3 regions of the Sinorhizobium sp. GQ132 genome follow, and region 1 is predicted to be linked to each of the others. Evidence: predicted binding sites of a transcription regulator. Region 1 holds the regulator's gene; each other region holds the start of a gene.
The links. Region 1 encodes LexA, which represses DNA repair genes until DNA is damaged. Its sites were predicted from a motif close to TGTTCNNNNTGTGTTCNG; they were not measured.

Region 1 (8,075 bases):
CACCGCGCGCACCGGCATCCAGCTCTATGCCGGCCATGAGGTCGGCAAGCCGGCAATTTATGTCGTGAAGGTGTACGGGGCCTTCAATTCAGGGCCGATCTGTCCTGAAAAGTGATGACGATTTCCGTAAGTTCAAAGTCAATGCAAGCAAAGGTGTCAGGAGCGTCGCTCGCGCCCAATTTCAAGAATGCATTGAGCTGAGCACGATCCAAGAACGGAGACGACGAGGCAATGGGTAGCAGAGACAGTATTTCGCCGTCGACGCTCTTTGCAAACGCTTGTGGATCTCCATCAAGGATGTGGACACCGGAAATTTCGACAATGCCGGTCGCGTAGTCGTCGGTCCCAGGCGGCGGGAGCGGTCCGGGCATGCCGAGGTCGTGGCATAGCTCTGTCCGGAAGGTGATTTTCCCAGTCTCAAATCCGAAGTCGAGAAATGATGCGTCGTGAAGCCGTAGCGCTCGTTGAACATTGCTAGCTTCATTTGTTCCCCCGTCTGACCCGTTTTGGGCGCTACCGAGATCGCCGTCGCGCGCTCGGCAGGTAGCCCTTGCATTAATCCGCCTCCTGGACGCCTCGCGGGTAGCACGCAGCAAGGATTGACCACAATGAAATTCACAGACCTTGCACCGATCGCGGGCACGCGGCCGCCTTCCATTCCCCAAGGTCGAGGGCGATTTACCGCATAGCTCGCCTCTTCAGGCGAGCTATCGTTACAGTTGTCTCAATCGTGATTGCAATTTGCGAAGCCGTCGCTTAGGCCTTGATTCATGCATTTCGAGCACAGAGGAAAACCAGCTTTGGCGTGGAAACTGTTCGCGTGCCTTAACGTGCTCTTTGGTCTTGCCGAGCTAGGGCTTTTGATGGGCGGCTTTGGTGAGCTCACAATGTGGAGAGTCGTGAACGATATCTTCTCTGTCTTAGCAACTAGTGTAATCGTGCTCTATGCTTTCGGACCAGTATGTTTCTCACAGGGCCTTCGCAGGGGCGTCGCAGTTGCACTTACTTTGCACGTCATCGCTGAATTTGCAGACGCGCTTTGGACGATTTACGTGTCCTACACATCTGTCGATGCAGACCTTACGCCAATTGGCGCGTGGATACTTTTGGCCTTCTTGTGTATCATCAATTACTTCACCATGCTTGCCACTTGGAGATACAGCATAGGTCAGGCAGGAGGAAGTGGTTCTTTGCCGGCTCAGATCGCGGTGCCGATCGCGCGGCGTTCAAGGCCACACTGATCATGAGCGCCAAGCTCACCGACATCGATCCGCAGGCCTGGCTTGCCAACACTCTGGCTCGTATCGCCGACGCCCGGATCATCAGGCTCGAGGACCTGCTCCCGTGGAATTGGCACCAACGAAGTCTCTAAAGATCAGTGCCTAACCTGCGCCCCCTGATCTCATTCGTGAATTTTCCCCACCGCCGCACTTTCGAGAAGAAGGCAATGCAATGAGGGTCATAGCAATCACTTCCATGCTCGTCGGAACGAGCGATTACCCTCTCGTTCCTGGATCCAAGTTGGAAAAATTGGGGAAGTTCTTAGGAGTTCCAGACCGCTGGGATTTCGGTATCGAAGACGAATTCACGTGCCAGTTGGGATATGCCGATTTTGAGTTTTCTTTGCGAACACGTAGCAATTGTGTCGAAGTTGAGAGGGTGTGGCTCGAACTGTGGAATGCACATCATAGTGAGCCGCAACCGAAAAGGTCTGCTATACGTCTAGTCGAGGGGATTGAGGTCGACCTCGGCGGCTTCCAACCGGGCATCTCGTTATCATCTGCTAAAGCACTGTTAGCCTCGTTGCGGATTTTCTACGAGGAATTCAGTCAAGCCGATGGCAGCGAGATAGTCAGCAAAATCGTTCTCGAGACGAAGTCCGAATTATACTTTTTCCAGGGCGATTATGAGCCCCGGCTCATGGAGATACACTTTTTCGCTGGCGACGAATAACCCGCTGTTACGCGTGGCCCTCGCCGGATGCATACAGCAAACGCTACGAGGTTCTCCCTGTGAACGAAGTTCCGAAAATTAAATTGTTCTTTGAATGGGGTGGTGGAGTTCTTTGGTGCGCCAATGACGCTGCTCATCAACGCTTTGACGTAGGGCCTATTGAGGACAAGCTGTCTTTGCCGAATGAAATCCGAGAGCGATTGCACGGCATGGCAGTGTGGCATGATACAGCACTGGATTGGAACAATCCTCCGGGATCTAGCCCATGGTCAAAAGCAGAAGATCTCAGATTTGCCGAAGCAGTTTACCAGCTTGTTGAGGAGATCAGACGGGAACTTGGGCCCGGCTATGAAGTCATCAGCGAACATTGCCCCGTCTATTGAATTCAATTGGGATGTCGGCACTCCCTCTGCGGCAATTCGTCAGATGCGGAACTCGTCGAGAATTACATGCATGGCGCGGATCGCAATGTTTACGGTAAGCATCCGGTGAAGGCCGCAGCTAGAGACCTTCAAGAATTTTCGGCATGATTTGCGAATGACTAGCTTGCCTCAGGGTCCGAAATGCCGACAGCAGATCTGAGTGGATGGCCTTTGGATAAGGTCTCGAAGGCGACGGCGTAGCGTTTCCTCAAGCCTGGGGCGCGAAGATTATTTTCCAAGACGGAGAGTGCGTCGGCGCGGTTCCCATGGGAGACCATCTGCGCTGCGGCCAAAAACAGGTACCAATGCCGTTGCTTGAGCATTCGCTCATCGCCCCGTTCGTAAATCTTGATCAAGTCATGTGGAGTTCGGATCTCATCAAGAAGTGGGGCTGGCCATCGTTCAATAAAGGCAACAATCTCACGAATACGCGCCTTCATTTGATCGCTGCCGCTTGCAAACCATCTAACGTGTTGCTCCTTTGGTGCAGTGAACTCAATTGGCTGGCTCACGATGATTTCTGGCGCATCCGCCAAAAGAGATTTGTTGCCCGCCACCAGTTCTAGCGTCGCCTTGGTTACAGATCTCATGCCAAGCCGCATGGCCGGGTGAAGGTGCATTTCTTCGTCCGGCTGATACGTGGGGAAGCAATCCGCTGCGAAAACGATGTCCTGCTCGGCTTCCTCCAGGATTCGCATGTAGGTAAACGAACCCTCTCGTCGTTCGAAGCCCAAGAGCGCCAGTCTTTCATCGCCGACGGAGTTTAGCGCCGCAAGCAGGTCAGCTTTAATCTCTTTTTGGGTCCGCACCGTGTTTCCCTTTAACTTCCAATCACCGTCTCACAGGGCCGCAGGTCAGGCAGCTTGATCTCTTCGTCTTGACCGGCGTTAGCCTCCAACTCCTCGAGCTGCAACTCCATCTGTTCGAGAAGCCTGGCCTTGCGCTCCGAGCGGCTGCCATGGATGTCGCGCTTCAGCTTCTCGATCTCGAGCCGGAGCCGGGCAATCAGTGCCTCCGAGTGCGAGTTCACCGCCTGGGCCCGAGCGGCAACGGGTTCCGCCTCACCTCGTGCCGCGCGTTCTGCGAGGATCATCGCGTGCGCACTGGTGAGGTCGTCGGCAAGCTGATCGGCCGCATCGATCATGACGGCATGGAATCATATTCGCTCCCGCCGTGCCAGCGGTTTGCTCATCCCGCCGACGTCGACGCCAGGTTTTTTGCGGCATTCGCCAGTCGCCAGTCGATGCATTCGATCAGATAGCCGAGCTGCGCCGGCGTGATCACGGCCGTGCCATCGGCCGGGCGGTTTCCAAACGAAATCCGACCAAGCGCAAGGCAAAGAAAAATGACCCGCCGGTCTTGTAGAACGATGTTGCACGGATTTGCCGAGTGTGCCGGGAAGCCGTTGAAAATCAAGGGAATCCAGTTGCAACGAGATGCGACATCCGCATTCGCACAACACGAAGCTCTCTGCCACTTATCGCTTTGATATCATTGTGGAAAATTTTGGAGGCCTCGCCCGGAATTGAACCGGGGTACAAGGATTTGCAGTCCTCTGCGTCACCACTCCGCCACGAGGCCTCTACGATTTGCGATTTTTCAAATCGTGGCGCGGATTTAGAATGATTGCCCGCAATCCGCAAGAGGGTACATTTGGAATAGGGTCTTTTTTATTCTGTATAATATGGCTTCGGTTCTGTGGAGGCGTGGCCATAGCGCCCCAAGGCGCAATGCCCCCACTTCTAACGCGTTGAAATTGCGTACTTCCGTGAGAAACGCCTGCACACCTCGTCGGGAGCCTAGTGGTACCGCCGGATGAGGCCGACAAGCCTGCCTTGGATCTTGACCCGATCCGGACCGAATATCCGTGTCTCGTAAGCCGGATTGGCGGCTTCGAGCGCAATAGAGGCGCCCTTGCGACGGAAACGCTTCAGAGTTGCTTCCTCGTCGTCGATCAGGGCGACGACGATATCCCCGGGGGTGGCAGTGCTTCCGTTCCGGATGATCACCGTATCGCCATCGAGGATGCCGGCCTCGATCATCGAATCACCCTTGATCTCGAGAGCGTAGTGCTCGCCGCTGCCGATCATTTCGACCGGTACGGAAATATCGTGCATGTTGTTCTGGATTGCGGAAATCGGCACGCCGGCGGCAATGCGTCCCATGACCGGGACAGCGACCGACGCGATCTCGGCCAGGGGCGCCGGTTTCGGTGCAGGGGGCGGGGCCGCAGGCTTGCCCAGACTGCCTTCGATCACGCTCGGCGAAAAGCCGCGGCGGACCTGCGAAACACCGGCATAGGCCTCCGGCAGCTTGATGACTTCGAGGGCTCGAGCGCGATTCGGTAGCCGGCGAATGAACCCGCGCTCTTCGAGTGCGGTGATCAGACGGTGGATGCCCGATTTGGAGGCAAGGTCGAGGGCATCTTTCATCTCGTCGAAGGACGGCGGAACCCCGGATTCCTTCATTCGTTCATGAATGAACAGAAGCAATTCCTGTTGCTTGCGGGTCAGCATGGCGTCACTCCAGAATCGCGAAACAAATCAAGAACAGAACCTATATGTTCCATATGTGTTCCGCAAGTGCCTAAAATTCCGTGAATACCGCTTGCTGCTGAATGCCTGTCCGCTTCCGATCCGGCGTGTCGTTGGCGATCGCTCGGAATGTCGGGGCAGGGGCGTACGCTCACTTACAGCGGCCGGCCCAGTCGCTCACCTATGCCATGCTAATAGGCAAGCCGCAGTCCGCCCGGCGTAAGAACGTCGAATTCAGGCTCGGGATAGGGCCCGTACCACTGGGTATAGGTCGTGTTGGTCGAGCCTGTGCTGGCGCACCCCGAAAGGGCGAAGAGGGAAAAAATTACGGCTGCCACCAAAGATTTAACAGGCATGTTTTTCTCCACTCGCGGGAGTTGCCCAGACCTCGAACGGGTCAGACTAAAACTTTCTCTCAAATCAGCTTTTTTGGCAAGCGCAGGCGAGCCGCGGCATCGACCGAGCTCTGGCAGCCTGACGTCCGGCATCGGTGGAAGTTACCTCAGGTAAGACCTGTCACCTAGGTGTCCGGGCTGGACAAGAGGGGAATGGTGGAGTCGAAGGGAGTCGAACCCTCGACCTCCGCAGTGCGATTGCGGCGCTCTCCCAACTGAGCTACGACCCCACTGGTCACTCGTTGTATAAGATTTTTCGGCCCCGCGCGCCAGTGCATTCCGTCTGCCGGCTTCACCCTTGCCGCCCGGTAGGGCACGCTGCAATTCATCCACCCGAATATCGCCCCTTCGCGATGGAGTCCCAAAGCAGCTTCTTCCGCTCCGGCAGGTGACGCAAAGCGTCGGAAGGGCAGGGCAGCCATGAGCCTTGCGGGTGGGGAAGACGGCCATCAGTGACGAGAAGTCGGGAATTCCGGCGTGCCCGGATCAATTCTGAAATGGCGGAAGAGGTGGGATTCGAACCCACGGTACGCTTTCACGCACGCCGGTTTTCAAGACCGGTGCCTTAAACCGCTCGGCCACTCTTCCAGGTGATTGCGGAGCTTCGTGAAATTCGTTTCCGAGTTCTCGATGGACCGGCGATCGCCACCGGGTTTGCTGCCCATTCACCAACGGCTGGCTTTTTAGCAGCTTTGATCACAGCGTCAACTTGCTCCGGAGCATTTGCTTGCATTCGAGGCGTGCCGCGCCGCATGCGCCCATGGCACGGTTGTGGGCCATCGTCACGGGCGCCGTCCGCTGTCCGGCGCTGCAGGCGGACTTTCGTCGCCTGCCCGAGCGACGTAGGCCGCGACGTCCCGGCTTCTGCCGTCCAGGAGCGCCGCTCCGGCAAGCAGATAAACGGCAATCGCCAACATCGACAGGAGCATTATGCCTAAGGGGAGGCCGGTTGCCGCCCGTCGCTCCGGCGGCCCATAATCGTATCTGTCGTCCATTGCGATATCCTCTCGGACGTTGGGCCGGAGCACGGGCAGCACGCCAACCGGGGACGGAGCCTCAGAGTTGCACCGACGGGAAGCTTCGGCCAGCTCTGAGGCCGCCGCACCCCGCGGCCGACGAGCCGCGTGGGTACTTATTGCGATATGTGTCGGCAGGGAAACCCGGCAACGGGTTTCGGACCTTTGGCGCGCTCTATCGGACTATGGTCCAGCGGCTCATTTACGTTTCGTAAACCATAGCGAGCGTTTTTTAGCGTCCGTTCGTCCTCCGGTTCGCAATTTTGCCTTGTTGTTGTCATGATTGTTCGGCTGTTCCGTTTCGGGACGGCGAAATTCTCGCGGGGGAACTACTGCACGATTGCGACGATCGTTGCGCGTTCGGTCGGATGCGTGAGCGCTGCAGGAGCGGATTTCGGGTGCGGCTTTGCGAATGATCTTGTGGGACAGATGACATCCAATAACGGTGCGGCATATCTTGTGAGGGGGCTCCGTCTCGCAGCGGTTCCGTTGCTTTGCGCGGTGCTTGCGGCCTGCGGATCGACGACGTCGAGCGTCAAGAAGACCAAGTCGCGGAGCAAGGAATACTTCGCCGAGTCCGTCTATGGCGTCAAAGCCAGCCCCAGAGTCGCTACCGGAAACAACATTCCCAAGGGCGGTGGCCGCTACCAGGTAGGCAAACCCTATCAGGTCAAAGGCAAGTGGTATCAGCCGAAGGAGGATTTCGGCTACAACAAGAGCGGGATGGCCTCCTGGTACGGGTCTGCCTTCCATGGCCGGCTGACGGCCAATGGCGAGGTCTATGACAAGCATCACCTTTCGGCCGCTCACCCGACGTTTCCGCTGCCGAGCTATGCGCGCGTGACCAACCTGGAGAACGGCACGTCCGTCATCGTCCGTGTCAATGATCGCGGCCCCTATGAATACGGCCGGATCATCGACGTCTCTTCGAAGACCGCCGACCTGCTGGACATCAAGCGCAAGGGCAGCGCCAATGTTCGCGTTCAATATGTCGGTCGTGCGCCGCTCGAAGGCAATGACATGCCCTACCTCATGGCCTCGTACGTCAGGAAAGGCGACCGTGGCCCGAGCGTGATGCCGGAAGGGCAGATCGCCTCAGGCGTTATGGTGGCTTCCAACGAGCCGCTGCGCGACATGGTTCCGAATCTCCGCGCCGTTCCGGTTCCGAACAGATCGACGCTCGATGCCGGCGTGCCGGTGAACGCGCTCGCAAAGCCGGCGCAGGCCTCGGCGGCACCAAGCGCCTTCGACGAATTCGTCGTTCTGCCGCAGATCGGCCCCATGCCGACGTCGCGCCCGCAATTGATCCCGCTGCCGGATGGCAGCATAGCCTATGCTGCGGCCTATGTCGAAGTTCGCGTCAGCGACAAGCCGTCGCCCTTCGAGGCGATCATGGTCGATCGCAATCCGCTGACCCCCGATTCCATTCTCGCCTATGCGAAGCGCCAGTACCGAAACGCCGACTCGCGCTGACGCCGGTTGAAGAGGGCTTTTCGCGCTGATATGCCCATGCAGAACCGGAGTTTCTCATGCGCATGAAGTGGCTTGCGGTCGTAGGGTTCCTCGCGGCCATCGTTTCGGGGCAAGCGGTCGCGCAGACGCCCGCCTTCGACACCAAAGCGAAGCAGATATATCTCGTCGATGCCGAGACGGGCACAGTGCTCTTTTCACGCGACGAGGATGCACCCGTCCCGCCTGCCTCGCTCGCCAAACTCATGGCGATGGAGGTGGTTTTCGAAGCCCTGGATAAGGGCG
Region 2 (8,075 bases), on a different contig from region 1:
CGGGAAAATCAAGAGCCCTGTTAGAATGGCAACAGCTGCCTACCCTGATCTCAGGCGAAGGAGCGGCCGAAGCACAACGTCATTTTGCCTGAATCCGTCGATAGTGCGAATTCACCAGTTCTGGAACCCGTCATGCGCCTGTCCCGCTTTTTCATGTCCATCTTGAAGGAAAATCCGAAGGAAGCGGAAATCGTTTCCCATCGACTGATGCTGAGGACAGGCATGGTCCGCCAACAGTCCGCGGGCATCTATACATGGCTGCCGCTCGGCAAGCGCGTGCTGGACAAGGTGAATGCGATCATTCGCGAGGAGCAGAACCGTTCCGGCGCCATCGAACTGCTGATGCCGACGCTGCAGTCGGCGGAGCTCTGGCAGGAGAGCGGGCGCTATGACGCCTACGGCAAGGAGATGCTGCGCATCAAGGACCGGCAGGACCGGCCGATGCTCTACGGACCGACGAACGAGGAGATGATCACCGACATCTTCCGCTCCTACGTCAAGTCCTACCGCCATCTGCCGCTGAACCTCTACCATATCCAGCTGAAGTTCCGTGACGAGATCCGTCCGCGCTTCGGCACCATGCGTTCGCGCGAGTTTCTGATGAAGGACGCCTATTCCTTCGATCTCGACCGGGCAGGGGCGGAGCACGCCTATAACAAGATGTTTGCCGCCTATCTCCGCACCTTCGACCGGATGGGCCTGCGCGCCATACCGATGCGTGCCGACACGGGCCCGATCGGCGGGAATCTCAGCCACGAGTTCATCATCCTTGCCGACACGGGCGAGTCCGAGGTGTTCTGCCACAAGGACTTCCTCGGCTTCGACATTCCGGGCGAGGATACGAATTTCGACGACGTCGCGGGCCTGAGGACGATCTTCGACAAGTGGACGTCGCGCTACGCGGCGACCTCGGAAATGCATGACGAGGCCGCCTTCGGCGCCATCCCCGAAGGCGAGCGCCTGTCCGCGCGCGGCATCGAGGTGGGTCACATCTTCTATTTCGGCACCAAATATTCCGAGGCGATGGGTGCGAAGGTGCTCGGGCCGGACGGCAAGGAACACACGGTGCACATGGGCTCCTATGGTATCGGTCCGACCCGCCTGGTGCCGGCGATCATCGAAGCTTCGCATGACGACAACGGCATCATCTGGCCGAAAGCGATCGCTCCGTTCGACGTCGTCGTCATCAACATGAAAACGGGCGATGACGCTTGCGATGCGGCTTGCGGCAGGGTCTACTCCGATCTCGGCAAGGCTGGATTCGACGTTCTTCTTGACGACACCGACGAGCGCGCCGGCGGGAAGTTCGCGACCGCCGACCTTATCGGCGTGCCGGTGCAGGTGATCGTCGGACCGCGTTCGATCGCGAACGGCGAAGTCGAAGTGAAGGACCGCAGGACCGGCGCGCGGGAGACGATGACCGTCGAAGCGGCGATCAACAAACTGGTCGCGGCGAGATAACAGACGAAGGGATCGATGATGACCGCGGCGACGGATGAGCAAGTGCAGGCTGCCGCTCCATCCAGCAAATCTTCCAGCCGTCCCTTCTCCGCCTTCGAGCGTATGGTCGCCTGGCGCTACCTGCGTTCGCGGCGCAAGGAAGCGTTCATCTCGGTCATTGCCGGCTTTTCCTTCATAGGGATCATGCTTGGGGTGGGAACGCTGATCATCGTCATGGCGGTGATGAATGGCTTCCGAACCGAGCTCATTTCGCGCATTCTCGGCATGAACGGCCACATGATCGTCCAGCCTCTGGACGGCCCGCTCACCAATTATGCCGATCTGGCCACCAATTTCTCCGCCGTTCCGGGCGTGACCATGGCCATTCCGATCGTCGAGGGCCAGGTTCTCGCGCAAGGCCTGGGCGATGCGTCGACGGGTGCGCTCGTTCGCGGGATACGCGCCGACGACCTCACCAAGCTGAAGTCGATCTCGGGAAATATTCAGTCCGGCGACCTCGTCGGCTTCGCCTCGGGCAGCGGCGTCGCCATCGGCTCGCGCATGGCCGAGCAGCTGGGCATCCGGGTGGGTGGGACGATCACGCTCACCTCACCCAACGGCGACGTCACGCCGATGGGCATGAATCCGAGGGTCAAGGCCTATACCGTCTCGGCCATCTTCGAGATGGGCATGTCGGAATACGACGCGACCATCATCTTCATGCCGCTCGAGGAAGCGCAGCTCTACTTCAATGCCGAAGGCCTCGTCCAGTCGATCGAGATATTCGCCGAGCATCCGGACGCGGTCGACGAGCTTCGCAAGCCGGTGGAGGATGCCGCCGGCCGGCAGATATTCATTACGGACTGGCGCGAACGCAACAGAACATTCTTTTCCGCGCTCGAGGTGGAACGGAACGTGATGTTCATGATCCTGACGCTGATCGTGCTGGTCGCGGCGCTGAACATCATCTCCGGCCTGATCATGCTGGTAAAGGACAAGGGCAGCGATATCGCGATCCTTAGGACGATGGGCGCGACCTCCGGTTCGGTGATGCGCATCTTCTTCATGACCGGCGCCGCAATCGGGGTCACGGGAACCATCGCCGGCGTCGTCCTCGGGGTCGTCGTCTGCCTCAACATCGAGTCGATCCGACAGTTCTTCTCCTGGGTGTCCGGCGCCACGCTCTTCGATCCGGAGCTCTATTTCCTCAGCCAGCTTCCGGCCGATATGAACGCCGACGAGACCGTCACCGTCGTCGTCATGGCGCTTGCCCTTTCCTTCCTTGCCACGATCTTCCCGGCATGGCGCGCCTCGCGCCTCGATCCGGTGCAGGCCCTGCGGTACGAATAACAAGGACAACAGCTTAGATGAATGCGCGCGTGGCACTGCAGCTCTCCGGCATCGAGCGGCACTATGGCGAGGGCGACACGTTTCTGCCGATCCTCAAGGGAGCCGACCTGACGTTGCGAAGCGGCGAGACGGTCGCCCTCGTGGCCCCGTCCGGTACCGGAAAGTCGACATTGCTTCATATCGCCGGGCTGCTCGAACACCCGGACGAGGGCGAGGTGCTCGTGAACGGCACCTCCTGCAACGGGCTCAGCGACGACCGGCGAACCGCAATCCGCCGCAACGAGATCGGCTTCGTCTACCAGTTCCATCATCTCCTGCCGGAATTCTCGGCGCTGGAGAACATCATGATGCCGCAACTGATCGCCGGATTGCCCAAGGTCGAAGCGGCGGAGCGGGCATCGGCCCTCCTGGACTATATGCGCATCGGCCATCGCGGCAGCCACCGCCCGACCGAGCTTTCCGGCGGCGAGCAGCAGCGCGTCGCCATCGCCAGGGCGGTCGCCAATGCGCCGCTCATCCTTCTGGCGGACGAGCCGACCGGCAACCTCGACCCCGAGACGGCCGGCTATGTGTTCGAGGCGCTGGAAGCCCTCGCTCGCCAGTCGGGGCTCGCGGCGCTGATCGCCACCCACAATCACGAACTCGCTTCGCTCATGGATCGCCGCGTGACCATCGAGGACGGCAAGGTCGTCGAACTGAAATAGTTCGGCCGCGGCTGCGCCTACTTGGCTCTGACCTCGCTCGAGGCGCGGTCACCCGCCTCGGGCTGCGCTCCTTGCATGTTCCATTCGAGGCGTGTCGCCCCTCGGAAGGGCATGCACGAATGCGGGCCGCCGGTGCACGTTAACCATAGCCACTGAATAGCGGGTCTTCTATGCAGACTTCCTTGACTATCGAACAAAATTAGAACAAAAAGGGAACAGTAGCGGAAAGGAGAGAAGTTATGGCTGATTTCGTACGTGATCTTGCTGCCTTCGCCTCGATGAGCCTTTTCATCGTGAGCATCTCGGTAATCGCTCTCGGCCTGTGACCGGGATTTTCGAGCGTGCTCCGCGTTCCTGTCGAACGCGCACCAAACACCGCACGCCGGGCAAAAACCCCGGCGGCCCGTCCTTGAGACTGGACAGTTGGGGCGGGAAACAGGATATCCTCGGCTCCGGACAAGAATCGGAGTGCGGCGATGACAGGCAACCAGAGTATCGGGCAGAGTATCGGGCACGGCACAGGGGCTGCGGCGGATCCGCAGTTCGTTCACCTGCGGGTGCATTCCGCCTATTCGTTGCTGGAAGGCGCCCTGCCTTTGAAGAAGATCATCGGCAAGGCGGTGGCCGACGATCAGCCGGCGATCGGCATCGCCGACACCAATAATCTGTTCGCGGCGCTCGAATTCTCGCAGAAGGCCGCGGACGACGGATTGCAACCGATCATCGGCTGCCAACTCTCCATCGATATGGAGGACGAAGCGGAGGGCGAGCGGCGTGGAAACGCCCATCAGTTCGTCAAACTTCCCGCGATCGTGCTGATCGCGGCGACCGATGACGGTTACGCTCGCCTGGTAGAGCTCGTCAGCCGCGCCTATCTCGAAGGCGAGGGACACCAGCAGGCGCGAATAAGCCGCTCCTGGCTCGCCGCAGGCGGTACGTCCGGGCTGATCGCGCTCACCGGGGCGGGAGCCGGCCCGGTCGACATGGCGCTGAAGTCGGGTGCGCCGGCCCTGGCCGAGGCACGCCTGAAAGTCTTGATCGAGCTTTTCGGCGATCGCCTCTATGTCGAACTGCAGCGGCACGGGAATTACGACCGGCGTCACGAGAACCGCATGATCGATCTCGCCTACCGGTTCGACGTTCCGCTCGTCGCCACCAACGAGGCGTTTTTCCCGTCGCCGTCCGACTATGACGCCCACGATGCGCTGATGGCCGTCGCTCACAATGCGATGGTGTCCGACGATAGCCGGTTCCGTCTGACTCCGGATCATTATCTGAAGAGCCGCAAGGAGATGGCGGCGCTCTTCGCGGATCTGCCCGAGGCATTGGAGAATACGATCGAGGTCGCGCGGCGCTGCTCCTTCATGTTGAAGACCCGCGGACCGATCCTGCCGCGCTTTACCGGCGCTTCGGATGATCCGGAGGAGGCCGAACGCGCGGAGGTGGCGGAGCTGCGCCGGCAGGCGGAGGAGGGGCTGGAGGGCCGCCTCGCCAAACTCGGCATGGCGCCCGGCTACAAGGAAGAGGACTATCGGGAGCGGCTGGCCTTCGAACTCGGCGTCATCGAGCGGATGAAGTTTCCGGGCTACTTCCTCATCGTTGCGGACTTCATCAAGTGGGCCAAGCAGCATGACATTCCGGTCGGGCCGGGCCGCGGCTCGGGTGCCGGCTCGCTGGTCGCCTATGCCCTGACGATCACCGACGTCGACCCGATGCGCTTCTCTCTGCTTTTCGAGCGCTTCCTCAATCCCGAACGCGTGTCGATGCCCGATTTCGACATCGATTTCTGCCAGGACCGGCGCGAAGAGGTCATCCGCTACGTGCAGCAGAAATACGGCCGCGAGCAGGTGGCGCAGATCATTACCTTCGGTTCGCTGCAGGCGCGCGCAGCACTGCGCGACGTCGGCCGCGTGCTGGAAATGCCCTACGGCCAGGTCGACAAGATCTGCAAGCTGGTGCCGAACAATCCCGCGAACCCGACGCCGCTTTCCAAGGCGATCGAGGAGGAACCGCGCCTGCAGGAAGAGGCGGAGAAGGAGCCGGTCGTTGCCCGCCTCCTCGACATCGCCCAGAAGATCGAGGGGCTTTACCGCCACGCCTCGACGCATGCGGCCGGCATCGTCATCGGCGACAGGCCGCTCTCGCAGCTCGTGCCGATGTACCGCGATCCGCGCTCCGACATGCCGGTCACCCAGTTCAACATGAAATGGGTAGAGCAGGCGGGTCTCGTGAAGTTCGACTTCCTTGGCCTGAAGACGCTGACGGTACTGAAGACGGCCGTCGACTTCGTCGGCAAGCGCGGCATCCACATCGACCTGGCAAGCATTCCGCTCGACGATCTGAAGACCTACGAGACCCTTTCGCGCGGCGAGACGGTCGGCGTGTTCCAGGTGGAAAGCGCCGGCATGCGAAAGGCGCTGATCGGCATGCGCCCGGACTGCATCGAGGACATCATCGCGCTTGTGGCGCTCTATCGCCCGGGGCCGATGGAGAACATCCCGGTCTACAACGCCCGCAAGCACGGCGAGGAAGAGATCGAATCGATCCATCCGAAGATCGATTACCTGCTCAAGGAAACGCAGGGCGTCATTGTCTACCAGGAGCAGGTGATGCAGATCGCCCAGGTGCTCTCGGGCTATTCGCTCGGCGAGGCCGACCTTCTGCGCCGCGCCATGGGCAAGAAGATCAAGGCGGAGATGGACAAGCAACGCGCCCGCTTCGTTGACGGTGCCGTCAAGAATGGCGTGTCGAAGCCGCAGGCCGACCTGATCTTCGACCTTCTCGCCAAGTTCGCCAATTACGGCTTCAACAAGTCGCACGCAGCCGCCTACGCCATCGTCTCCTACCAGACCGCCTACATGAAGGCGCATTATCCGGTCGAGTTCCTCGCAGCGTCGATGACGCTCGACATGTCGAACACCGACAAGATCAACGATTTCCGCCAGGACGCGATGCGCCTCGGCATCCAGGTGGTCGCGCCGTCCGTGCAGACCTCCCACCGCCACTTCGAAACCGGCGACAACCGCATCTATTATTCGCTCGCCGCCCTCAAAGGCGTCGGCGAGTCTGCCGTCGACCACATCGTCGCCGTACGCGGCGATCGGCCTTTCGCAAATCTCGAAGATTTCTGCCTGAGGATCGATCCGAAGCTCTTGAACCGGCGTGTTTTCGAAAGCCTGATCGCCGCCGGTGCTTTCGACTGCTTCGGCTACGACCGGGCGGAGCTCGTCGGCGGCCTCGATCGTATCCTCGGTTTCGCCCAGCGCGCCCAGGAAAACAAGGTGAGCGGCCAGAGCGACATGTTCGGCGCGGGCGCCGCAACCGGGCCCGAGAAGATCGCGCTCCCGCCCTATACGCCGTGGCTCGCCTCGGAGAAGCTGCATCGCGAGTTCCAGGTTTTGGGCTTCTATCTCTCCGCCCATCCGCTCGACACCTACAACAATCTGCTCGCCAAGATGCGCGTGCAGACATTTGCGGATTTCTCGGCAGCCGTAAAACAGGGAGCGGCGGCGGGCCGCCTCGCCGGGACGGTGACGTCGAAGCAGGAACGCAAGACGCGCACCGGCAACAAGATGGGGATCGTCGCTTTCTCGGACGCTTCGGGCCAATTCGAGGCCGTACTCTTCTCCGAAATGCTGAACCAGTATCGCGACCTTCTGGAGCCCGGCAAATCGCTGGTGATGACGGTCGACGCCGAGGAGCGGCCGGAAGGGATCGGCCTTCGCATCCGAACCCTGCGTTCGCTCGAGGAAGAATCGCTGCAGATGCAGAAGGCCTTGCGCGTCTATGTGCGCGACTGCGGACCGCTGCGCTCCATCGCCTCGCATCTGAACGCCAAGGGGGACGGCCTGGTTTCCTTCATCGTCATCAAGGACAACGGGCAGCGGGAGATCGAAGTCGAGCTCAACGAGAAATACCGGATCTCACCCGAGATCGCCGCCGCCCTTCGCTCCGCTCCCGGGGTGGTGGACGTCGAGCTGGTTTAGGGCCCGTCGAGATTCATTTCGCGTCTCGTAAGACGCGCGGCCGCTGTAGGGAACTTTTCGGAGGGCTGCAATCTCTCCTCATCCTCATCTCTGTGTTCGTCACAGAGATCCAGCAGCGCCGCGTCTGCGGCGCGGAAGACCCTTTCCAGCCCGAGGTCTTGGTCTGGCTGGATTCCTGTGACAAGCACAGGAATGAGGAACTGGGATGTGCGGCTACTACATCGAAGCGAATCGGGACGCTGTATACGGGCGTGACCCGGGACCTTCGGCGCCGCCTCGCTATCTTCACGGTTTATGAAGCGCGCTGAGGGACCGCACCCTCTCTGCTCTCATCCCTGTGCTCGTCACAGGGATGAGAGCAGCGCCGCGTCTGCGGCGCGGAAGAGCCTTCCAGACCAAGTCCTTGGGCTGAAAGAACTTTTCCCGCGCCGCGTATGCGGCGCTGCTGGATCTCTTTGACAAGCACAGAGAGAGATGAGGATGAGAGAGCGCAGCTTTCCGAAAAGTTTCCTACAGCGCCGCCGCGTCTATCAGACACGCAAAGGTCGCTGCAGCACTTTGAGCTGCTCTATGTCTTGTCCATTGACAGGCTACC
Region 3 (8,075 bases), on a different contig from region 1:
TATTCCTTTTTCAACGCCATCAGTGACCGGCCGAAGCTCGTGATGTTCGCCTCGAGCGGCTACAAGGATTCGGTACGCAATATCGAGGCGACCGGGGATTTCACCGCGAGCTTTGCCAGCCGCAACCTGAGCGAGGCGGTCAATCTCACCTCGGTGGCAGCCCCGCATGGTGAAAGCGAGTTCGAGATTGCCGGGCTGACCCCCGTCGACGGAACGCTCGTGAAGGCTCCCTTCGTGGGAGAGGCCTTCGCGGCGCTCGAATGCCGGATGACGGATATCTTTCGTCCCAAGGGCGTCGACGGCGTGGCTTCCGACAGCTATGTCGTCATCGGCGCAGTGGTCGGCATTCACATCCGCGAGGAGGCCATTCGCGACGGGCGGTTCGATATGGCGACCGTGAAGCCGCTCGCCCGGCTCGGCTACATGGACTATTGCGATGGCGGCGACGTCTTCGAAATGATCCGGCCTGTCCGCTAGATCACGATGGTTCAGGTGATCGACCTGAGACCGTCGTCCATCGATTCATCCCGTCTGGGCTTGGGGCGCGACACCTGCAGCGGCAAGAAGACCGATCTGTTGCGGCGAGCGGATGGCAACGCTGGAAAAGCCATTCTCTACGCTGCTTTTCCACAGGCGTCGCACGGCCCCCTCATCATCGGCGTCGACCGGCAGCATGTCGTAAGCCGCGATGCGGGCCTCGTGAGCTCTCAGGACCGCCGCCGCGCGGCCGGCCCGAACGACGGCCGGCGCATCGCCGGTTTCGGTGACGCGCCTGCAACCACACGCTTCCGCCAGGGCCGAAGCATCGAATATCAGTGCCGAGAGGCGCGGTGATGCACCCGCCAGCGAATGCGGCGACAGGACGCTTTCCGGCGTCGTCGCGTATTCGGCAAGAATCACCGTTCGGCCCTCGGCCTTGCCGGCCGCCGCCTCGGCGACCCTGAGCAGCACATCGAGCCGCTGAATGTCTGCGGGGCCGCGGCATCCGGGCAGCACGATGCCATCGAAGCCGTTGCCGATCAAAGCGGCAAGCTCGTCTTCGCCGGGATCGCCGCTCGTCCCGATCCGGGCGAGCAACAGGCAGCCTGCATCCTGCCGAGGCAGGTCCGAGAGTGGCCGGCCAGTTTGGCCGCCGGTCATCACGACCGCTTGAACGGCGGTCAGGATCTCCTTCGGAGGCGACGGGTCGCCGGCCGGCAGATACAGGAGCGGTAGGGTGGTTATCGCGCCGTTAACAGACATGGTGAACCAATCTTAAACCTTTGGCCGCTAGGCTTCGAGCATGGGGCTGCTCGGTGACTAGTGGGGCATAGGTGATCATACAAGCATTTCTTCGCTGGGTGGAAACGGCGAAAGCCAGCGAACGTGCCAGTGCTGCCAGTGCGCTTGGTCGCGCCTATGCTGAAGCCGCTGTGAACGGCATCGATCGGCGAGCGGCCGAAATGGCCATGACCTTTCTCCTCGACGATCCTTCGCCCAAGGTGCGTCGATCTCTTGCCGAGGCGCTGGCCGATTGCCCGGTTGTACCGCGCTCGATCATCAAGGCGCTTGCGCAGGATCAGCCCGAGATCGCCTACGTCACCATTTCCCGCTCTCCCGTCCTGAACGACGAAGATCTTGTCGACATGACGGCGGACGGCGGCGCGGAGATGCGGGCAATGATCGCCTCCCGTAGCGCCGTCTCATGCGCGGTTGCGGCTGCGATCGCCGAGATTGGCGGCGAGGAAGAGGTGCTCATTCTGTTGGAAAACCCGGGGGCCAGACTTTCTCCGGGCTCGTTGCGGCGAATAGCCGACCGCCTCGGCGATAGCGTGGCCGCCCGTGGCCTGTTGCTCGAGCGTCATGATCTGCCGAGCGACGCGCGCCAGATACTCGCCGAAAAAGTCGGCGCGGCGCTTGCGGCCTCCGACCTGGTACGCGCCGTTGTGGGCGAGGAGCGGGCGCAGCGTGTCGTGCGGGAGTCGTGCGATGCGGCAGCGCTGACGCTTTCCTCGGCCTCCGCGAGGGAGGAATTGCAGCGGATGGTTGCCGGTCTCCGCAAAGCCGGCCGCCTGACGCCGGCTCTGCTGTTGACGGCGCTTTGCAGCGGCCGGACGGAGTTTTTTTCCGCGGCGATCGTGGATCTGTCCGGAGTCCCGGAAAAGCGTGTCCGATCGATCCTTTCGGGCGGGCGGTTCCACTCGATCAGGGCTCTCCTCGAAACTGCGGGTCTTGGCCGTGAAGTAAGCGGAGTGTTTTCGGAGGCCGTATTGTTCTGCCAATGCGAGGCAGATGCGGATCACGATGGGGTCTCGCCCTCCGTGGCCGCCAGACTTTCGGATCGCCTTCGCCGCCGAAGCCGCGGCGCATATCACGTCGTCGCCGAACTGGCGGAGCGGCTGGCTTTTGCCGAGCAGCGGCAGAGGGCGCGCAACTACGCGTCGCAATCCCGCCAGGCCGCGTAAGAGGACTTGATTACCTCAATTGCCGAATCGGCGCGCCACCCAGGAATAGCCGTCTTCGACGTAGTGGACCGGTGCGCTGACGATCGCCTTCAGTTTCTCCCGGTCGGGTACGGCGCCACTGATCAATGCCAAAGCGCGCCTCGGCAAGGTTGGTTCTCCGCCTTCCGCCGCTGGGGGTGTGTTTTGCTGCAGGCCCGGCTCGGTCGGAAGCGTTGCATTCATCTCCGGAACCGGCTCGGTTTCCGCCGTCATGCCCGGCCCTGAGCTCTCGCACACGGCCACCACGACCGGGTAGTTCCTGTCGGAGAACCGCGGCAGTTCCTTTTGCGATTCCGCGTCGCACTGCACGATCGACGGCCAGTCGCCGTTCACGGTCGAGATGTAATGGCATTGGGTCACGTTGTCGTCGCAACCGAGAATGGTCATGACGATCAGGGCGGCTTTCATGGTCACTTCTTCCGTTCAGATGATGGCGACTCCCTGTTTATGGCCGTCCGATTCTTTCCAAAGAAGGGCAAAGCCGGCCGGGCCTGAAACAAATTGTTTCTCCCCGTTACGCGGATTGATTGTGATAGCTGCGAACTTGCGTCGTTTGGCGTATTGGTCCCGGCGTCCTTCGGCGTTAGAGCGTTGGTACCGGGCGCTTCCGGGGCGGGACCGAATGGATTCCTTTGGAAGCTCACATCCAGCTTACGATCGTGCATGGGGAGAGACTGAAATGACCGCCGTAGCCATCGCCGAAGAGTCGCCGCGCCAGCCGGCCGTCATCCGCCTGCTCGAATTGTCCGACGCCTATGCGGCATCGCTCTATCCGGCCGAAAGCAATCATCTGGTCGATCTGTCTCAGTTGGAGCAGCCGGCCGTATCCTTTTTCGTCGCTCGACGTGACGGCGAAATCGTCGGCTGCTGTGGCCTCGTCGAAGCAGGCGACGGTACGGCCGAGATCAAGCGGATGTTCATCGACCCGGAGGCGAGGGGGCTGAAGATTGGCAAGCTGCTCATATCGGCCCTTGAAGCCAAAGCGGCAAAGCTCGGTCTGACGGCGATCCGTCTTGAGACCGGCATCCATCAGCCGGAAGCGATCGGCCTGTACAGGGCATCCGGCTACGTGGAGCGCCCGCCCTTCGGCACCTATCTGCCGGATCCGCTGAGCCTGTTCATGGAAAAACCGGTTCGGCAGGAGCCGTGAGGGCGATCACGCGTTCAGATATCCAGGTTGTCCGCAAAAACGGCGCGCTCCTGGATGAAACGGAAGCGGGCCTCGGCTTTCGTTCCCATCAGGCTGTCGACGGCATCGCGGGTACCCTCGAAGTCGACATCGTCGATTTCGACCTTGAGGAGCGTCCGCTTGGCCGGGTCCATCGTGGTTTCCTTGAGCTGCGCGGGCAGCATCTCGCCGAGGCCTTTGAATCGCCCGAGTTCGACTTTGCCACGGCCATTGAACTCCGTCCGCATCAGCTCTTCGCGATGCGCGTCGTCGCGGGCATAAAGCGTCTTGGAACCCTGGCTCAGGCGATAGAGCGGCGGCACGGCGAGATAGAGATGGCCGCCGCGAATCAGCTCCGGCATTTCCTGGTAGAAGAAGGTGATCAGAAGAGATGCGATGTGCGCACCGTCGACGTCGGCGTCGGTCATGATGATGATGCGCTCGTAGCGCAGGTCCTCTTCGCGATACTTCGAGCGCGTGCCGCAGCCGAGCGCCTGGACGAGATCGCCGATCTGCTGATTGGCACCGAGCTTCTCCCGGCCGGCGCTGGCGACGTTGAGAATCTTGCCGCGCAGCGGCAGGATCGCCTGGTTGGCGCGGTTGCGCGCCTGTTTGGCCGATCCGCCGGCCGAGTCCCCTTCGACGATGAAGAGTTCGGCACCTTCCGCCGTATTCTGGGCGCAGTCCGCGAGCTTGCCCGGCAGGCGCAGCTTGCGGACCGCCGTCTTGCGGCTGACTTCCTTTTCCTTGCGCCGCCGTACGCGCTCTTCGGCGCGCTCCACCACCCAGTCGAGAAGCTTGGCCGCCTCTGCCGGATTGTCGGCGAGGTAATGGTCGAAAGGATCGCGAAGCGCGTTTTCGACGATCCGCTGCGCCTCCACCGTTGCCAGCTTGTCCTTCGTCTGACCGACGAATTCCGGCTCGCGAATGAAGACCGAGAGCATGCCTGCCGCGGAGATCATGACATCGTCGGTGGTGACGATCGCAGCGCGCTTGTTCTGGGTGAGCTCGGCGTAGTTCTTGAGCCCCTTCGTCAGCGCAATGCGCAGGCCCGCCTCGTGCGTTCCCCCTTCGGGTGTCGGGATGGTGTTGCAGTAGGAATGGATCTGCTGGTCGCCGCCATACCAGGTGACCGCCCATTCGAGCGAACCGTGGCCGCCGGACTTTTCCGATTTGCCGGCAAAAATCTCGCGGGTGACGGTGAATTCCTTGCCGAGCGTGGCGGCGAGATAGTCCTTGAGGCCGCCGGGAAAATGAAACACGGCCCTGTCCGGGATTTCCGAACCTTCCGGCAGGAGCGCCGGATCGCAGGACCAGCGGATTTCGACGCCGCCGAAGAGATAGGCCTTGGAGCGGGCCATTCGGAAAAGTCGCGCCGGCTCGAAGCGGGCATGCGGTCCGAAGATCTGCGGGTCGGGGTGGAAGCGGACCCTGGTGCCGCGCCGGTTGTGTACGTCACCCAGGTCTTCCAGGCCGCCCTGCGCGATGCCGCGGGAGAAGCGCTGGCGATAGAGCCGGCGGTTGCGTGCAACCTCGACTTCAAGGTCGTCCGACAGTGCGTTGACCACCGAAACGCCGACGCCGTGCAGGCCGCCGGAAGTCTCATAGGCCTTGCCGTCGAACTTGCCACCGGCATGCAGCACCGTCATCACCACTTCGAGCGTCGACTTGCCGGGAAATTTCGGGTGGTTCTCGACCGGGATGCCGCGGCCGTTGTCGGTCACCGTCAGGTAGCCGTCGGCGTCCAGGCTCACGTCGATGAAGTTGGCGTGCCCTGCGACCGCCTCGTCCATCGAGTTGTCGATGACCTCGGCGAACAGATGATGCAGCGCCTTTTCGTCCGTCCCGCCGATATACATGCCCGGACGGCGCCGGACCGGCTCCAGACCTTCCAGCACCTCGATTGCCGAAGCGTCGTAGTCGCTGCCGTCGCTCGTCTTGGGTGCGGGGCGCGGCGCTTCGTTACCGGCGACGGGGGCCGCGGGCTTGCGTGGCGCGGCATCCGCCGGCTTCGGCTGTTGGGGCATAGCGGAAAAAAGGTCGCTGCTGTCGTCCATGAAGCGTTCAGATCGTTCCTGTCTAAGTGTCGGCTAGGCCATAGCAAGACCGCGGCGCGGCCGCCATCCTTTGTCGCGCGAATCACCGGAATTCTGCCAGAGTCTCGCCGGAAGAGCGAACAAAAGGCGAATTTCGATGCCCCGGAGGAAGAAATATCCTTTAATGAGTCAGATTTGCCGCGCCAGTGTTGCTTGGCCGAGGCGCCGGTGGCAAGGCATGCGCCGAACGAGGGAGCCGATCGGGTGTCCATGTCCACAATTCTTTTCTCCGTACGGCATCTGATCGGCGCGCTTCTTTTCGCGAGCCTTGCCGTTTCCGCAAGGGCCGAACCCCTTGAGCCCTACAAGGATGCGCTGTTTCGCAATAGCAAGCTGCTTCAGGAGGCGGATGGCGGCGACTTCCGCGTTGTCGATTACCAGGAGCTCCGCGACATCAACGAGCGCGACCAGATCCCCGAGCGGCGGGTGAAGCGCGCTTACGTGTCGCTCGGTGTCAAGAGCGTGCAGGTGAACGAGACGCTCGGTCTGGGCGAGCGGGGGCTTGACGTCACCCGCGTCGGCCCCGATCGCGGCGCCGCATTCACCGTGATCTTCATCCATGGTCGCGGCGGCGACCGCCGTCTCGGCGTCAATGATTTCTCATTCGGAGGCAATTTCAATCGCCTCAAAAATCTAACTGTCGTCAATGGCGGTACGTATTACGCTCCAAGCGTCAGGTCCTTCGATGCTGCGGGCGTAGCGGATATTTCGGCTCTGATCCGCTTCGCCGCGGAGCGCTCCGGCGGCCGGCCGGTGGTCCTTTCCTGTGCCTCCATGGGAAGCTTCATCTGCTGGGGCATAGCCCGCCGAGAGGCAACCGTCTCGGCCCTTGGCGGCATGATGATCATGGGCGGTCCCGCCGACCCCGACTTTCGCAAAAGTGCGGCCTACGGCGCGCGGCTGCCGATATTCTTCAGCCACGGCAGCCGCGACAGCGTCTATCCGGCCGCGTCCCAGATCGCGTTCTATCGCAGCCTCAGATCGAAGGACTATCCTGCCCGTTTCGTCCTGTTCGAAACAGGTTCGCATGGAACGCCGATCAGGATGACGGACTGGCGAGAGGCGCTGAACTGGATTCTCGACCGCTAGATCACGATGTTTTTAGGTCGGGTCGACCTAAAAACATGAACGTGATCGATTCCAAGAAGTTGGAGCGGGATGCGGGCGGAAAACCGCACACACTTTTCCTCACCCCGCTCTAGATTAACGCGATCGGTTGTGGAGTTGACGGCGGCAATGAGGATGGACGATTCCGAGAACGCAGGGCGGTTTGGAAACCGCTCTCAACCGACCGTTTCACCCGATGACTACGAGGACGGCATGAGCTCGGTGGGCCCCATGGCGTTTCTTCCCGTGGGCAATGGCCTGAGCTATGGCGACGTTTGCCGCAATGAACTTGGGACCCTTATCGCAAGCAGGAGGCATAACCGCATCCTGTCTTTCGATCCGGGAAGTGGGACCATTCGCTGTGAGGCCGGCGCTATCCTTGCCGACCTGCTCGCGCGCGCCGTCCCGCACCGCTTTTTTCTTCCCGTGACGCCGGCGACGGGCCTCGTCACCGTCGGCGGTGCCGTCGCCAACGACGTCCACGGCGGCAATCACCATGCGCGTGGCTCCTTCGGCAATCACGTCCGGCGCCTGACCCTGCTCCGTTCGACGGGCGAACGCCTGGTCTGCTCGCCCGAGGAGAATGCAGAGCTCTTCGCTGCGACGATCGGCGGCCTGGGACTGACCGGGCTGATCCTCGACGTCGAGCTTCGGCTGATGAAGGTGCCGTCGCCGCATGTCCAGCGGCACGTGCATCGCTTCGACAGCCTCGATCGATATTTCACGCTGGCCGAACGAGCCGAAGAGGAGCACGAGTATTTCGTAGCCTGGCTCGACCAACTCGCGACGGGACGGCGCATGGGGAGGGGCGTGCTGTTCGCCGCGGATCACGCCGACGGCGCTTGCGAATATCCTGACATCCCGAAGGGGCCGAGGCTCGCCGTGCCTTTTTCTCCGCCCTTCAGTCTGTTCAACAGCGTGACGCTGAAACTGCTGAACGAATACCGCTTTCGCAAGCACGACCGTGGCGAGACCGTGTCGACGGAGACGTGGGCTTCCTACTTTCACCCTCTCGACGCGATCGGCGGGTGGCGCAGGCTCTACGGGCGGCGTGGACTCTGCCAGCATCAAAGCGTCTATCCCGTCGCGACCGCGCCGGAGACCACGGCGCGGTTGCTTGAAACAGCCCGCCGCGCCGGTCATGCGTCCGTAGGGACGAAGCTGCAGCGTTTCGGTGACATAGCCTCCCCTGGGGTTCTCTCCTTTGCGAGGCCGGGCTTC

Region 2: dnaE (DNA polymerase III subunit alpha) is a predicted target of LexA. The motif match lies at 3,695-3,712, and genes of this name have one in related genera.
Region 3: parE (DNA topoisomerase IV subunit B) is a predicted target of LexA. The motif match lies at 5,824-5,841, and genes of this name have one in related genera.

What each region holds. Positions count from the first base shown of each region.
Region 1 covers NZ_JCAXDX010000013.1:6,142-14,216, reverse strand. The annotation lists gene AC6CIG_RS24875 (hypothetical protein) at 84-371, opposite strand; gene AC6CIG_RS24870 (hypothetical protein) at 801-1,241, shown strand; partial or broken gene AC6CIG_RS24865 (transposase domain-containing protein) at 1,172-1,372, shown strand; gene AC6CIG_RS24860 (hypothetical protein) at 1,453-1,953, shown strand; gene AC6CIG_RS24855 (immunity protein CdiI family protein) at 2,013-2,336, shown strand; gene AC6CIG_RS24850 (hypothetical protein) at 2,495-3,184, opposite strand; partial or broken gene AC6CIG_RS24845 (IS66 family transposase) at 3,247-3,468, opposite strand; gene AC6CIG_RS24840 (hypothetical protein) at 3,564-3,791, opposite strand; tRNA gene AC6CIG_RS24835 (tRNA-Cys) at 3,883-3,956, opposite strand; gene lexA (transcriptional repressor LexA) at 4,175-4,891, opposite strand; gene AC6CIG_RS24825 (hypothetical protein) at 5,101-5,265, opposite strand; tRNA gene AC6CIG_RS24820 (tRNA-Ala) at 5,459-5,534, opposite strand; tRNA gene AC6CIG_RS24815 (tRNA-Ser) at 5,803-5,892, opposite strand; gene AC6CIG_RS24810 (hypothetical protein) at 6,087-6,299, opposite strand; gene AC6CIG_RS24805 (septal ring lytic transglycosylase RlpA family protein) at 6,750-7,793, shown strand; gene AC6CIG_RS24800 (D-alanyl-D-alanine carboxypeptidase family protein) at 7,850-8,075, shown strand, end outside.
Region 2 covers NZ_JCAXDX010000003.1:667,852-675,926, forward strand. The annotation lists gene proS (proline--tRNA ligase) at 133-1,461, shown strand; gene AC6CIG_RS11485 (lipoprotein-releasing ABC transporter permease subunit) at 1,477-2,790, shown strand; gene AC6CIG_RS11490 (ABC transporter ATP-binding protein) at 2,808-3,494, shown strand; gene dnaE (DNA polymerase III subunit alpha) at 3,971-7,480, shown strand.
Region 3 covers NZ_JCAXDX010000010.1:32,308-40,382, forward strand. The annotation lists gene AC6CIG_RS22580 (flavin reductase family protein) at 1-477, shown strand, start outside; gene AC6CIG_RS22585 (aldolase/citrate lyase family protein) at 523-1,242, opposite strand; gene AC6CIG_RS22590 (DUF2336 domain-containing protein) at 1,314-2,444, shown strand; gene AC6CIG_RS22595 (hypothetical protein) at 2,460-2,891, opposite strand; gene AC6CIG_RS22600 (GNAT family N-acetyltransferase) at 3,163-3,633, shown strand; gene parE (DNA topoisomerase IV subunit B) at 3,648-5,708, opposite strand; gene AC6CIG_RS22610 (alpha/beta hydrolase) at 5,901-6,836, shown strand; gene AC6CIG_RS22615 (FAD-binding oxidoreductase) at 6,984-8,075, shown strand, end outside.